One region of the Stenotrophomonas sp. Steno-Z1 genome, then DNA from elsewhere that is predicted to be linked to it. Evidence: riboswitches for the same ligand, from Rfam matches in the RefSeq annotation. Region 1 holds a riboswitch; the other holds the start of a gene.
What was found. Region 1 has a riboswitch for glycine ahead of gcvP (aminomethyl-transferring glycine dehydrogenase). Riboswitches for the same ligand answer to the same signal wherever they lie in the genome.

Region 1 (7,149 bases):
GCGATGCGGGGCCGGTCTCGCCGTGCAGGACGAAATCGACGTCCACCTCGCCCAGTTCGGGGCGCAGCGCACGGAGGGTGTAGGTGCGCATCGGCGCGCGCTCGCCCTCGGGGAGCGCGCGGTAGCGGGCGTACCAGTCCGCGCCCTGCGGCACGTCGGGCGCCTCCTGGCCGGGCAACGGGAAAAACACCTTGATGCGCTGGTCAGGCCCCTCGGTCTTCATGTTGGCCACGTCGGGCGCGGCAAAGACCATGCGGGTCAGCGACGGGGAGAGGACGGTGCGCTGCTTGAGCGCGACGTCGAACAGGCGGTAGGTCGGCTGTGCAGCCATGCAATCACCCTGGAGTGCGGCGGACACGGGGTCCGCAGGGGAGCGTATTGGCTGTCGTGGTACACGAACTGGCTGGCGAGCGCACAGGATACGCCGGTGCCGCGGCGTGGCAATGCCGGCCTCGCCACGCGTGCACGGCGCGCACGCGTGGCGTGCACACGGCTTACTCGATCGGGGTGAGCACGTCGCGACGCCGCTCGCGGTGCCGTTCCCAGTACCAGAACGAGGCGCCGATGGCGAAGAAGCCGGCGTAACCCAGCGCCAGATGCACCGGCCTGGCGCTGAGCAGCGGCGAGACCACGCCGGCCACCACGGTGTTGATCATCAACTGGATGAACATCTGCATCGACGAGGCCAACCCGCGCTGGTGCGGGTACATGTCCAGCACCGCCAGCGCCAGGATCGGGAAGATCAGCGCCATGCCGACGCCGCCGAGGAAGATCGGCAGCACGGCCCACGGCAGCATGATCTGCGGCACCGAGAACACGTAGCCCAGGTTGAGCAGCGCCGACACCGCGCACAGGCCGAAGCCGATCGCGATCTGGCGCTGCGCGGTGAGGCGCCCGGCCATGCGACCGGACAGGAACGAGCCCATCGTCATGCCGCCAATGGTGGGAATGAACAGCCACGCAAAGCCGCCCTCGCCCAGCTTGAGGTGCTGCATCACGAACACCGGCGCCGAGGCGATGTACAGGAAGATGCCGGAGAAATTGAATGCACCGGCGGCGGCCAGGCGCAGCAGGCGCGGGTTGGAGCCCATCCGCACATAGCTGCGCAGCAGTTCGCGCATCGACAGCGGCGTGCGCGCCTCCACCGGGTGGGTTTCCGGCAGCCACTTGCCGGTGGCGAGCAGCAGGACCACGCCGAACAGCACCAGGAACCAGAAGATCAGCGGCCAGTCGCCGCCGCCGAGCAGTATCCAGCCGCCGATGATCGGCGCGATCGCCGGGGCGACGCCGAAGATCATCGACACCTGGCTCATCAGCCGCTGCGCGTCGGCCCCGTGGTAGAGGTCGCGGATCACCGCGCGGCCGACGATCACCCCGACCCCCGCGGTGACGCCCTGCAGGGCGCGGAACACCAGCAGCGTGGTCATGTCGCGCGACAGCGCGCAGCCGATCGAGGCACCGATGAACAGCACCAGCCCACCGATGATCACCCGCCTGCGCCCGAACGCATCGGACAACGGGCCGTGGGCCAGGCTCATCAGGCCATAGAACAGCAGGTACACGCTGATGGTCTGCTGCACCGCCACCTGGTCGACCTGCATGCGCTCGCCGAGCAGCAGGAAGGCCGGGAAAATGGTGTCGATGGAGAACGGACCGAACATCGCCAGGCCTGCGAGCAGCAGGGCCAGGCGGCGGGTCGAGGGCGAGGCGGGCGTCATGCGGTCTTCCGTCTGGGCCATGCGTGAACGCACGGCGGGCGCCAGCCCGGAACGGGCGGCGCCAGATGAATACGAGGATCCGGCCATCATAGGCCTTTGCCGGCCCCGGCACCATGCCGACAAGGCCATCGACGCAGCTCCGGCGGCCCTCATTCATGTGCCATAAGGCCGTTGCCGGCGGGGACGCTGGGCTATAATCGCCGGGCACCATGGTGGGAGAAGCGGACACCCGCTGCCGAAGGCGCAACGCCCGTAATCGCTCAGGCCCGATACCACCCGCAGCAAAACTCTGGAGAGACCGGCCACTGCCGGCGCCGAAGGGGCACGAAGCACGCAGATGCGCGCTTTTAAACTCTCAGGCAAAAGGACAGAGGGGCACCCAGGAAGACCGCAAGGTCCGGTGGTTCGCGCGCGTCTGCGAAGCACCTCGACCCGGCCGCCTTCCGAACGTGCGTGCCCACTCTCCGAGATGCCAGCCATGTCCCCGAATACCTCCGCCCAGCGTGCCCCTACCCTGCGCGAGCTTGAACACAGCCACGCGTTCGTCGAACGCCACATCGGCCCCAACGACGCCGAAATCGCGCAGATGCTCGACGTGGTCGGCCACGGCTCGCTGGACGCGCTGACCGATGCGATCGTCCCGGCCGGGATCAAGTCGCCGGCACCGCTGGACCTGCCCGAGTCGCTGACCGAAGTGCAGGCGCTGGCCAAGATCCGCGCCATCGCCGACAAGAACCAGGTGTTCCGCACCTTCATCGGCCAGGGCTACTACGGCACGCTCACCCCGAACGTCATCCTGCGCAACGTGCTGGAGAACCCGGCGTGGTACACCGCCTACACCCCGTACCAGGCCGAGATTTCGCAGGGCCGCATGGAAGCGCTGATCAACTTCCAGACCCTGTGCGCCGATCTGACCGGCATGGAGATCGCCAACGCCTCGCTGCTGGATGAAGCCACCGCCGCCGCCGAAGCGATGACCCTGGCCAAGCGCTCGGCCAAGAGCAAGTCCGACACCTTCTTCGTGCACGACGCCGTGCACCCGCAGACGCTGGAACTGCTGCGCACCCGCGCGGAACCGCTCGGCATCGTGCTGCGCGTGGGCACCCCGGCCGAGGCGATGGACGCCGAAGCCTACGGCGTTCTGCTGCAGTACCCGGACACCTTCGGCCATATCGGCGACTACAAGGCACTGGCCGACGCCGTGCACGCGCGTGGCGGCCTGGTGGCCGTGGCCACCGATCTGCTCGCCCTGACCCTGATCGCCGCGCCCGGCGAATGGGGCGCGGACATCGTGGTCGGCAACTCGCAGCGTTTCGGCGTGCCGTTCGGTTTCGGCGGCCCACATGCCGCCTTCATGGCCTGCCGCGACGCCTACAAGCGCTCGATGCCGGGCCGCCTGATCGGCGTGTCGGTGGATGCGCAGGGCAATCCTGCCTACCGCCTCACCCTGCAGACGCGCGAGCAGCACATCCGTCGCGAGAAGGCCACCTCCAACATCTGCACCGCGCAGGTGCTGCTGGCGGTGATGGCCTCGATGTATGCCGTTTACCACGGCCCGGACGGCCTGACCCGCATCGCCCGCCGCACCCATCGCCTGGCCGCGATCCTGGCCGCGGCACTGCGCGGCGCCGGCGTCAACGTGGGCGAGCACTTCTTCGACACCCTGCACGTCAAGGGCATCGACGCCAAGGCGATCCACGCCAAGGCCGCGGCCGCGCGCATCAACCTGCGCGCGATCGACAGCGACGCGGTCGGCATCAGCCTGGATGAAACCGCCACCCGCGCCGACATCATCGCGCTGGGCGAGCTGTTCGGTGCCAGCGTCGATGTGGAGGCGCTCGATGCGGCCACCGCCGATGCACTGCCGGCCGGCCTGGTGCGCACCAGCGCCTTCCTGACCCACCCGGTGTTCAACACCCACCACAGCGAGCACGAACTGCTGCGTTACCTGCGTTCGCTGGCGGACAAGGACCTGGCGATGGATCGCACCATGATCCCGCTGGGCAGCTGCACCATGAAGCTCAACGCCACCGCCGAGATGATCCCGGTGACCTGGCCGGAGTTCGCCAACATCCACCCGCTGGCCCCGGCCGACCAGGCCACCGGCTACAAGGAACTGATCGACGGGCTGGAAGCGATGCTGGTGGAGTGCACCGGCTATGACGCTGTGAGCCTGCAGCCGAACTCCGGCGCGCAGGGCGAGTACGCCGGCCTGCTGGCGATCCGCGCCTATCACCGCTCGCGCGGCGAAGGCCACCGCGATGTCTGCCTGATTCCGGATTCGGCGCACGGCACCAACCCGGCCTCGGCGCAGATGTGCGGCATGAAGGTCGTGGTGACCAAGACCGATGCCAACGGCAACGTCGACCTGGATGACATCCGCGTCAATGCGGAGAAGTACAGCGACCGCCTGGCCGCGCTGATGATCACCTACCCGTCCACGCACGGCGTGTTCGAGGAAGAGGTGGTGGACATCTGCGAGATCGTGCACAAGCACGGTGGCCAGGTGTACACCGACGGCGCCAACATGAACGCCCTGGTCGGCGTGGCCAAGCCCGGCAAGTGGGGCTCGGACGTGTCGCACCTGAACCTGCACAAGACCTTCTGCATCCCGCACGGCGGCGGCGGCCCGGGCGTCGGCCCGTGTGCGGTCAAGTCGCACCTCGCCCCGTTCCTGCCCAAGGTGCTGGGCGGCGAAGGCGATGTCGGCATGGTCAGCGCGGCCAGCTTCGGCAGCGCCTCGATCCTGCCGATCAGCTGGATGTACATCACCCTGATGGGCACCGCCGGCCTGCGCAAGGCGACCCAGGTCGCGCTGCTCAACGCCAACTACATCGCCAAGCGCCTGGCCCCGCACTTCAAGACCCTGTACACCGGCCGCAACGGGCTGGTGGCGCACGAGTGCATCCTGGACGTGCGACCGCTGGAGAAGACCTCCGGCATCGGCGCCGAGGACGTGGCCAAGCGCCTGATCGATTTCGGCTTCCATGCCCCGACCCTGAGCTTCCCGGTCGCCGGCACGCTGATGGTGGAACCGACCGAGAGCGAATCGCTGCACGAGCTGGACCGCTTCATCAACGCGATGATCCAGATCCGCGAAGAGATTGCCGCGATCGAGGACGGCCGCCTGGACCGCGAGGACAACCCGCTCAAGCACGCCCCGCACACCGCCACCGCGGTGTCGGCCAGCGAGTGGGCGCACGCCTACCCGCGCGAGCTGGCGGCCTTCCCGCTGGCGAGCCTGCGCCAGCAGAAGTACTGGCCGCCGGTGGCGCGCGTGGACAACGTGTACGGCGACAAGAACGTGATGTGTGCGTGCATCCCGGTGGATGCGTACAAGGAAGACGAGGGCGTGGAGGTCTGAGCCACCCCGCCCGGCTGCAACGAAGGACGGCCCGCGCAAGCGGGCCGTTTTTTTGTTGCGGGGCGGTGCGTGGGTCGTGTGCTGCGGAGGGGGTTTGCCGCGCTGCGCGCGGTATCCACGCATGGCGTGGATCTACGGTGTTTTTACGTCGCGGGTCATTGTTCGGGCGGTATCCACACAGATCGATCATGATCCACGCCATGCGTGGATGCTCTTCGTTCCGGCGCCATGAACCCGGGCGGTCTTCTTCGGCTGGGGGTGAACGTCGGGCGGTCTGGTTGCGCCGTGGTCGCTGGGCGTTGCCGCGCTTCGCGCGGTATCCACGCATGGCGTGGATCTACGGTGGAACGTCGCGGGTCATTGGCGGGGCCGTATGGACGCGGATCAATCGTAGATCCACGCCATGCGTGGATGCTCTCCGTTCCGGCGCCATGAACCCGGACGGTCTTCTTCGGCCGGGGTTGAACGTCGGACGGTTTGGTTGCGCCGTGGTCGCGCGGCTTCGGCTGGCTTTGCCGCGCTGCGCGCGGTATCCACGCATGGCGTGGATCTACGGTGGAACGTCATGGGGTTTTGGCCGGGCGGTGTGCACGCGGATCAATCGTAGATCCACGCCATGCGTGGATGCTCTTCGTTCCGGCGCCATGAACCCGGACGGTCTTCTTCGGCCTGGGGTGAACGTCGGACGGTCTGGTTGCGCCGTGGTCGCTGGGCGTCGGCGGGCGTTGCCGCGCTTCGCGCGGTATCCACGCATGGCGTGGATCTACGGTGGAACGTCGCGGGTCATTGGCGGGGCCGTATGGACGCGGATCAATCGTAGATTCACGCCATGCGTGGATGCTCTCCGTTCCGGCGCCATGAACCCGGACGGTCTTCTTCGGCCGGGGTTGAACGTCGGACGGGTTGGTTGCGCCGTGGTCGCGCGGCTTCGGCTGGCTTTGCCGCGCTGCGCGCGGTATCCACGCATGGCGTGGATCTACGGTGGAACGTCATGGGATTTTGGCCGGGCGGTATGTATGCGGATCCAATCGTAGATCCACGCCATGCGTGGATGCTCTCCGTTCCGGCGTCATGAACCCGGGGACGGTCTTCTTCGGCTGGGGGTGAAAGTCGGGCGGTTTGGTTGCGCCGTGGTCGCGCGGCTTCGGTGGGCTTTGCCGCGCTGCGCGCGGTATCCACGCATGGCGTGGATCTACGGGGTTTTTCCGTCGGGGGCCATTGGCGCGCGGTATCCACGCATGGCGTGGATCTACGGGGTTTTTCCGTCGGGGCCATTGGCGCGCGGTATCCACGCATGGCGTGGATCTACGGTGTTTTTACGTCGCGGGCCATTGCTGGGGCCGCATCCACGCATGGCGTGGATCTACGGTTTTTACGTCGCGGTCATTGGCGTGGATCCACCGTGGGACGCCACGAGCCACGAGCCATGGGCGGGGCTGGTGCGTCAGGCCTCGCCGTTCTTTCGGCGCACGCGTCGGGCGATTTCGCTGCTGATCGCGATCACCGCGGTGAGCGCGGCCATCGACAGGAACTGCAGGCGGGTGTGCGATTCGGAGAGCAGCAGGCCGAAGATCAGCGCGAGCACGCCCAGGCCGATCAAGGTGAGGTACGGGTAGCCGGCCATCCGGAACGGCAGGCGGGTGCCGTCGCGGTTGGCGCGGTGGCGCAGGATCAGCTGGGACAGCAGCGAGATCGTCCACACCAGCAGGCAGGTGGAACCGACGATGTTGAGCAGCACCGGCAGCACCCTGTCCGGGAACAGCAGCTCCATCACGGTGGCGGCAAAGCCGAACAGTACGCTGGCCAGGACCGCGATGATCGGCACCTGGCGCGGGTCGGCCCAGCCCAGCACCGCCGGCGCTTCCTGGCGCTGGGCCAGCGAGTACATCATGCGCGAGGCGCCATACAGGTTGGCGTTGAGCGCCGACAGCAGCGCAATCACCGCGATCAAGGTGATCGCCGTGGCCGCCCCCGGGATGTTGGCCACCTGCAGCACGGCGGCGAACGGCGACTTCAGCGCTTCGCTGGTCCACGGCACCACCGCGATGATCACGCTCAGCGAGCCGA
Region 2 (7,149 bases), on a different contig from region 1:
GTGACGTCGATCGACAAACACGCCCGCCAGATCACCCTGGCCGACGGCAGCCAGCTTGGCTATGACACCTTGATGCTGTGCACCGGCGCCACCCACGCCTACTTCGGCCACGACGAATGGGCCGCCGATGCGCCCGGCCTGAAGACCCTGGACGATGCGATCGCGCTGCGCCGCAAACTGCTGCTGGCCTTCGAGCGCGCCGAAGCCGAACCGGACCCCGCACGCAAGGCGGCATGGCTGAGCTTCGCCGTGGTGGGGGGTGGCCCCACCGGCGTGGAGCTGGCCGGCACCCTGGCCGAGATCGCCCGCCACACCCTGCGCAACGAGTTCCGCCATATCGACCCGGCCAGCGCCAAGGTGCGCCTGGTGGAAGCGGGCCCCCGCGTGCTGTCCACCTTCCCGGAGGTGCTCTCGCTGAAGGCACGCCGCCAGCTGGAAAAGCTGGGCGTGGAAGTGCTCACCGGCACGCCGGTCAGCGACATCAACGGCGACGGCTTCCAGCTGGGCAACCAGTTCGTTCCGGCGCGCACCGTGGTGTGGGCCGCCGGTGTCGCGGCCTCGCCGTTGGCACGCACGCTGGAGGTGCCGCTGGACCGCGCCGGCCGCGTGCCGGTGCAGCCGGACCTGACCCTGGAGGGCTACCCGGACGTCTTCGTCGCCGGTGACCTGGCCGCGCTCAGCCAGGCCGACGGCAAGCCGGTGCCGGGGGTGGCCCCGGCCGCCAAGCAGATGGGCAAGCACGTGGCCGCGATCATCCGTGCGCGGCTGGAAAACAAACCGGCGCCGGGCCCGTTCAAGTACCAGGATTTCGGCAACCTGGCCACGATCGGGCGCATGGCGGCCATCGTGCACCTGGGCAAGCTGCAGCTGTCCGGCGTGCTGGCCTGGTGGTTCTGGCTGGCCGCGCACGTGTTCTTCCTGATCGGTTTCCGCAACCGCATCGTGGTGCTGCTCAACTGGGCGGTGGCGTACTGGAGCTACCAGCGCAGCGCGCGGATCATTTTCGGGGATGACCGGGAGGACCGGCGCGCACGAGCGCCGGCCCCACAGGTGGAAGCTGACACGACACCACCCCGCTAGCGCTGCGGCGCCGCTGCATGGGGCGCCGCGCGGGCGTCGTCCCAGCCCTCGGCATTGCGCAGACCCCAGACTCCTTTCCCATCGGCCACGCGTTTGACGAAGTAGTCGTAGCGCACCTCCGGCCGCGTCTGCAGCACGGCATCGAGCTCGTTTGGCCCGAATCGATACCCCGACTCAGTGGCGGGGTGCGTCGTCGTCACTTGGCTGTTGCCTTGGGCTTGCTGTACCACAGCGCATTGACGATGACCCAGCGCTCGCCGAACCGGCCCATGTGGAAGTAGTCCACGAACCACGGCGTTTCCAGCCGCACCGAGGCGGCGTTGCCGGTAACGTCGAGCAGCGTGCAGCGGCGGTTCCACTGGTCCTTGGGGGTTTTCAACGCGCCCTGCCGGGTGAGTTCAACCAGCTCCTCCTTCGACATCCGGCGCAGGCCGAGGCGCTCATCCGGGGTATCGCCGAGGATCGCGCGCTTGGCCAGGTCCGGGTGCAGCGAGCGCGCCACGCGGGCCGGGTCACCCTCGAGCTGGCCGTCCACGTAGTCCAGGCAGGTGGCTTCAATCGCGGCACGCGTGCCGGGATCGATGACGGGGGCGGCAGGGTTCGTAGCGCCGGCAACGGCGAGCAGCAGGGCAAGCGGGGTCATCGCAGGGTGTCCCTCGGGTAGGTGGAGCAGCTCAGTCCTCGCGGAACAGCGCCAGTTCGGTCAGGCCCAGCTGCAGGTAGGTGAAGGCGGCGGCTTCGTCGCTCATCAGCCCGCCCACCGGCCGGCGGTCCAGCCAGGCGGTGATCGTCGCGTTGTGCAGTTTCACCGCGTCGGCCATCGCCTCCTTGCTCGCCTGGCTTTCCGCGTCCTGCATCCCTTCGCGGATGGCGTCGTCGCAGATGCCCCAGTACTCGGCCAGCGGCATGATGCCCCGGAGTTCGACTGGCACGTGGGTGGGATCGAGGCGAATGCGCGCGCGCTCCACGGCATCGGCGGCGAGCCTGGCGCGGAATGCGTCGGCGGTGCCGCTCTCGCCGTGACGCAGCGCTGGCGAGTACGCCGCCGTCGCTGCGGGTGGCGCGTCGTCCCGGCCCGGCGACCGGCGCAGGGCCGGTGGGCGGGACATGGCCGCGCGCAGCCAGGCAAGCCGTCTGCGATGGAGATCGAACATCCCGGTTCCCTCCGCGTGGTGGCCGATTGTGGCCTACCTCGCAGCCCCCAACCAGTACCGACGCACCCTCAGGACGAGGTGTCTGCCGCCTGCAACCAGGCCAGTTTGCGCGCGCGTGGCTGGCGCTTGAGCTGCCATTCGGCCCGGGAGGCGGCCGCCCGGTCCGGATAGGCGCGCATGGCCAGCAGCTTCAGCGGCGGGTTGGCGCGCGTGTACCTGGCCCCCTTGCCGGCCAGGTGGGCCTGGAAGCGCGCGTCCACGTCGTTGCTGATGCCGGCGTAGTAGCTGCCATTGCGGCATTCCAGCAGGTAGACGTACCAGGGGGCGGGTTCAGCGGGCATACCGGGATTATCCACCGGGGCGCGGCCGCTGGCTGCTAGAATCCGCCCCGGATGCAGGAGAGAGGTGCCACGCTGGCACCCGCCGAAGGCGCAGGCTCCCATAATCGCTCAGGCCGGTGGCTCGATACGCCACCAACCATGCATGCAGTACGCCGATCTGGAGAGAGGTCTTCAATGACCCGCCGAAGGGGCACGTGGCCTTGGCCACTGAACTCTCAGGCAAAAGGACAGCGGGAGCGGCAACGGTTTCCCCACCCCACGCCAGTGCCCTGCGCTGGCGTGCCGGGTGCGTGTTGCCGTCCCCCGCCTGACGCGTCCGGATGCTCTCCCATGCTGCTCTCCCTGATCTACCTCATCGCCATCTCCGCCGAAGCCATGACCGGCGCGCTCTCCGCCGGGCGCCGACGCATGGACCTGTTCGGCGTGGTCATCATCGCCTGCGTCACCGCACTGGGCGGAGGCTCGCTGCGCGACATCGTGCTGGGCCACTACCCGCTGGGCTGGGTGAAGCACCCGGAGTACTTGGGGTTCACCATCTGCGCGGCCTTGATCGCCACCTGGGTGGCGCGCTGGATGCACCACTTCCGCCGCACGTTCCTGGTATTGGATGGACTGGGGCTGATCTGTTTCACCCTGATCGGCTGTGCGGTGGCGCGCGATGCCGGCCACGCCGCGCCGATCGTGCTGATCGCGGGCATGTTGACCGGCGCCTTCGGCGGCGTGCTGCGCGATGTGCTGTGCAATGAGGTGCCGCTGATCTTCCAGAAGGAACTGTATGCGGTGATCACGCTGTTCACCGGTGCGGCGTACCTGGGCCTGCTGGAGCTGGGCGTATCGCTCAACGCGGCCACGCTGTGGTGCCTGGGCGGTGGCTTCCTGCTGCGCCTGCTGGCGATCCACTTCAAGTGGGAAATGCCGAAGTTCGTGTACCGCGACGAGGTGCATTGAACGGCACGTTCAATGCACTCTTCCATGACCAAGGTCATGTGAACGCAACGGGCCTCTCGCGGTACCATGGCGCCCCCGCCCCTCCCGGGACGGCATCCAGCCACGCTGCGGCATTCGACCAGCGGCCCCGCCAGACAACCCCCATTTCGCCTCACCTGCCCCCACGGGCCGGTACACCATGGACGCGCCGGCTGTTGGGCTTGCGCGCAGGATGCCCATGTCTGCTTCGCCGCCGCGCCGCCGTCTGTTGAAACCGCTGTTGGTCCTGGCCGTGCTGGCCGCCGCCGTGATCGCCTGGCGGGCCCTGTCGCCCGCCCCCGCCGCCGATCCCGCGCCTGCCGCCAACGCCACCCCGGTGCGCGTGGCCACGGTGGTGCGCGACGACCTGGTGGTGCGCCTGAAGGCACTGGGCACGGTCACCCCGTTGCACACGGTGAGCCTGCGCAGTCGCGTGGATGGCGAGCTGCTGCGGCTGTCCTTCCGCGAGGGTGAACACGTCAAGGCCGGCGACCTGATTGCCGAGATCGACCCGCGCCCGTACCAGGTGGCGCTGGCGCGTGCGCTGGGCACCCAGCAGCAGAACCTGGCCGAACTGGACAACGCGCAGACCCAGCTCAACCGTTACAGCGAACTGCAGGCCAGGCACTTCGTCTCCGCGCAGGACCTGAGCGACCAGCAGAGCAAGGTGCGCCAGCTGCAGGGCCGGCGCCAGACCGACCAGGCCGCGGTGGATGAAGCCCGCCTGCAGCTGCAGTACACCCGCATCACCGCGCCGGTGGCCGGGCGCATGGGCCTGCGCAACGTGGACGTGGGCAACCTGGTGCGCAGCAGCGACAGCGAACCGTTGGCCACCATCACCCAGACCACGCCGATCAGCGTGCTGTTCACCGTGCCCGAGCCGGACCTGCCGGCCGTGGTGGCGGCCGTGCGCGCCACGCCCGACCTCACCGTGGAAGCATGGGACCGCGAGGAGCGCACGGCGCTGGGCGACGGCGTGCTCGCCAGCCTGGACAACCGCATCGATACCGCCACCGGCACGCTGAAGCTGCGCGCGCAGTTCGCCAACGCCGACGAGGCGCTGTTCCCCAACCAGTTCGTCAACATCCGCCTGCAGGTCAGCAGCAGCGATGCGGTGGTGATCCCCAATGCCGCCGTGCAGTTCGGCAGCAAGGGCAGCTATGTGTACGTGATTGCCCCGGACAACACCTCGCACCTGCGCAACGTGGTGCTGGGCCCGGCCGATGGCGAGCGCGTGTCGGTACGCGACGGCCTCAAGGCCGGCGAGCGGGTGGTGGTGGAAGGCATCGACGGCCTGCGCGAAGGCGCCAAGGTGGAGGTGGTCAGCCAGGATCCGCCGCGGACCGGCGCATGAACCTGTCGCGCGTCTTCATCGAGCGCCCGGTGGCCACCACGCTGCTGATGGTGGCACTGCTGCTGTCCGGCGCGATGGCCTACCGGCTGCTGCCGGTGGCGGCGCTGCCGCAGGTGGACTACCCGATCATCCAGGTCACCACGCTGTACCCCGGCGCCAGCCCGGGGGTAACCACCAGCGCAGTGACCGCGCCGCTGGAGCGCCAGCTCGGGCAGATTCCCGGGCTGAAGCAGATGTCCTCCACCAGCTCGGGCGGCGCCTCGGTGATCACCCTGCAGTTCTCGCTGGAGGTCGCGCTCGGCGTAGCCGAGCAGGAAGTACAGGCGGCCATCAACGCCGCCGACAGCTTCCTGCCCGACGACCTGCCGGTGCCGCCGGTGTACCGCAAGGTCAACCCGGCCGACACCCCGATCCTGACCCTGGCGGTGACCTCGCAGGGGCTGTCGCTGCCGCAGGTGCACGACCTGGTGGACACGCGCATGGCCCAGCGCCTGTCGCAGCTGCCGGGCGTGGGCTTGGTCAGCCTGGCCGGCGGGCAGCGCCCGGCAGTACGCATCCAGGTGAACCCGTCGGCGCTGGCCGCCAACGGGCTGAGCATGGCCAGCATCCGCACCGCGATCGGGGCGGCCAACGTCAACATGCCCAAGGGCAGCTTCGACGGCCCCACCCGCGCGATCATGCTCGATGCCAACGATCAGATGCGTTCGGTGGCCGAATACCAGGCGCTGATCCTGGCCTACAAGGACGGCGCCCCGCTGCGGCTGGGCGATGTGGCCACGATTGAACACGGCGCGGAAAACCGCCAGCTGGCCGCGTGGTCGGGCACCACGCCCGCGGTCCTGATCAACATCCAGCGCCAGCCCGGGGCCAACGTGATCGCGGTGGTGGACCAGGTGCGTGCACTGCTGCCGCAGTTGCAGGCCTCGCTGCCCAAGGGCGTGGACGTGGCGGTGCTGAGCGATCGCACCGAATCGATCCGCGCCTCGATCCGCGGGGTGCAGCACGAGCTGCTGATCGCCATCGCGCTGGTGGTGATGGTCACCTTCGTGTTCCTGCGCAACCTGCCGGCCACGATCATTCCCAGCATCGCGGTGCCGCTGTCGCTGGTGGGCACCTTCGGGGTGATGCTGCTGGCCGGGTTCTCGCTCAACAACCTCACGCTGATGGCGCTGACCATCGCCACCGGTTTCGTGGTGGACGATGCGATCGTGATGCTGGAAAACATCGCCCGCCACATCGAGCGCGGCGCCACGCCGATGCAGGCCGCGCTGAAAGGCGCCCGGCAGATCGGCTTCACATTGATCTCGCTGACCCTGTCGCTGATCGCGGTGCTGATCCCGCTGCTGTTCATGGCCGACGTGGTGGGCAAGCTGTTCCACGAGTTCGCGATCACCCTCGCGGTGGCGATCGGCATCTCGCTGCTGGTCTCGCTGACGCTGACGCCGATGATGTGCGCGCGACTGCTCAAGGCCGGGCATGCCACCCGCCGTGATGCCGACGGCCAGGAATCGGCGCAGCAGGGCGACCCGTTCGACCGCGTGGTGGCGATCTACGACCGCCAGCTGCAGTGGGTGCTGCAGCGCCAGCCGCTGATGCTGGGTGCCACCGTGGCCACGCTGCTGCTCACCGCGGCACTGTACGTGTGGGTGCCCAAGGGGTTCTTCCCGGTGCAGGACGCCGGCTTGATCCAGGGCATCAGCGAGGCGCCGCAGTCGATCTCGTTCCAGGCCATGGCGCAGCGCCAGCAGGCGCTGGCCGATGCGTTGCTGGGGGAGGAGGACGTGGCCAGCCTGTCCTCGTTCATCGGCGTGGACGGCAACAACGCCACGCTCAACAGCGGCCGGTTGCTGATCGAATTGAAACCGCATGCGCAGCGCAGCAGCGACGCGCAGGCGATCATCGCGCGGCTGCAGCAGCGCGTGGCGCGCGTGCCGGGCATCACGCTGTACCTGCAACCCGTGCAGGAACTGGGCATCGAGGACCGCATCAGCCGCACCCAGTACCAGTTCACCCTGACCAGCCCCGACAGCGACCAGCTTTCGCAGTGGACGCCCCGGTTGCTGGCCCACCTGCAGCAGTCCGCGGCCCTGGCCGACGTGGCCAGCGACCTGCAGGACCAGGGCCTGCAGGCGCACGTGCTGATCGACCGGGTCGCCGCCGCACGCCTGGGCATCCAGGTGGACGCGGTGGCCGATGCGCTGTACGACGCGTTCGGCCAGCGCCAGATCTCCACCATCTTCACCCAGGCCAACCA

Region 2: another riboswitch for glycine. It lies ahead of AC06FD_RS12975 (trimeric intracellular cation channel family protein); the one in region 1 lies ahead of gcvP (aminomethyl-transferring glycine dehydrogenase).

Annotation. Positions count from the first base shown of each region.
Region 1 covers NZ_JBWJPB010000001.1:429,056-436,204, reverse strand. The annotation lists gene AC06FD_RS01770 (siderophore-interacting protein) at 1-331, opposite strand, end outside; gene AC06FD_RS01765 (multidrug effflux MFS transporter) at 495-1,718, opposite strand; glycine riboswitch at 1,998-2,099, shown strand; gene gcvP (aminomethyl-transferring glycine dehydrogenase) at 2,188-5,082, shown strand; gene AC06FD_RS01755 (amino acid permease) at 6,527-7,149, opposite strand, start outside.
Region 2 covers NZ_JBWJPB010000004.1:109,169-116,317, forward strand. The annotation lists gene AC06FD_RS12950 (NAD(P)/FAD-dependent oxidoreductase) at 1-1,080, shown strand, start outside; gene AC06FD_RS12955 (hypothetical protein) at 1,077-1,217, opposite strand; gene AC06FD_RS12960 (nuclear transport factor 2 family protein) at 1,277-1,723, opposite strand; gene AC06FD_RS12965 (hypothetical protein) at 1,755-2,189, opposite strand; gene AC06FD_RS12970 (GIY-YIG nuclease family protein) at 2,303-2,575, opposite strand; glycine riboswitch at 2,620-2,714, shown strand; glycine riboswitch at 2,723-2,814, shown strand; gene AC06FD_RS12975 (trimeric intracellular cation channel family protein) at 2,906-3,523, shown strand; gene AC06FD_RS12980 (MdtA/MuxA family multidrug efflux RND transporter periplasmic adaptor subunit) at 3,741-4,895, shown strand; gene AC06FD_RS12985 (MdtB/MuxB family multidrug efflux RND transporter permease subunit) at 4,892-7,149, shown strand, end outside.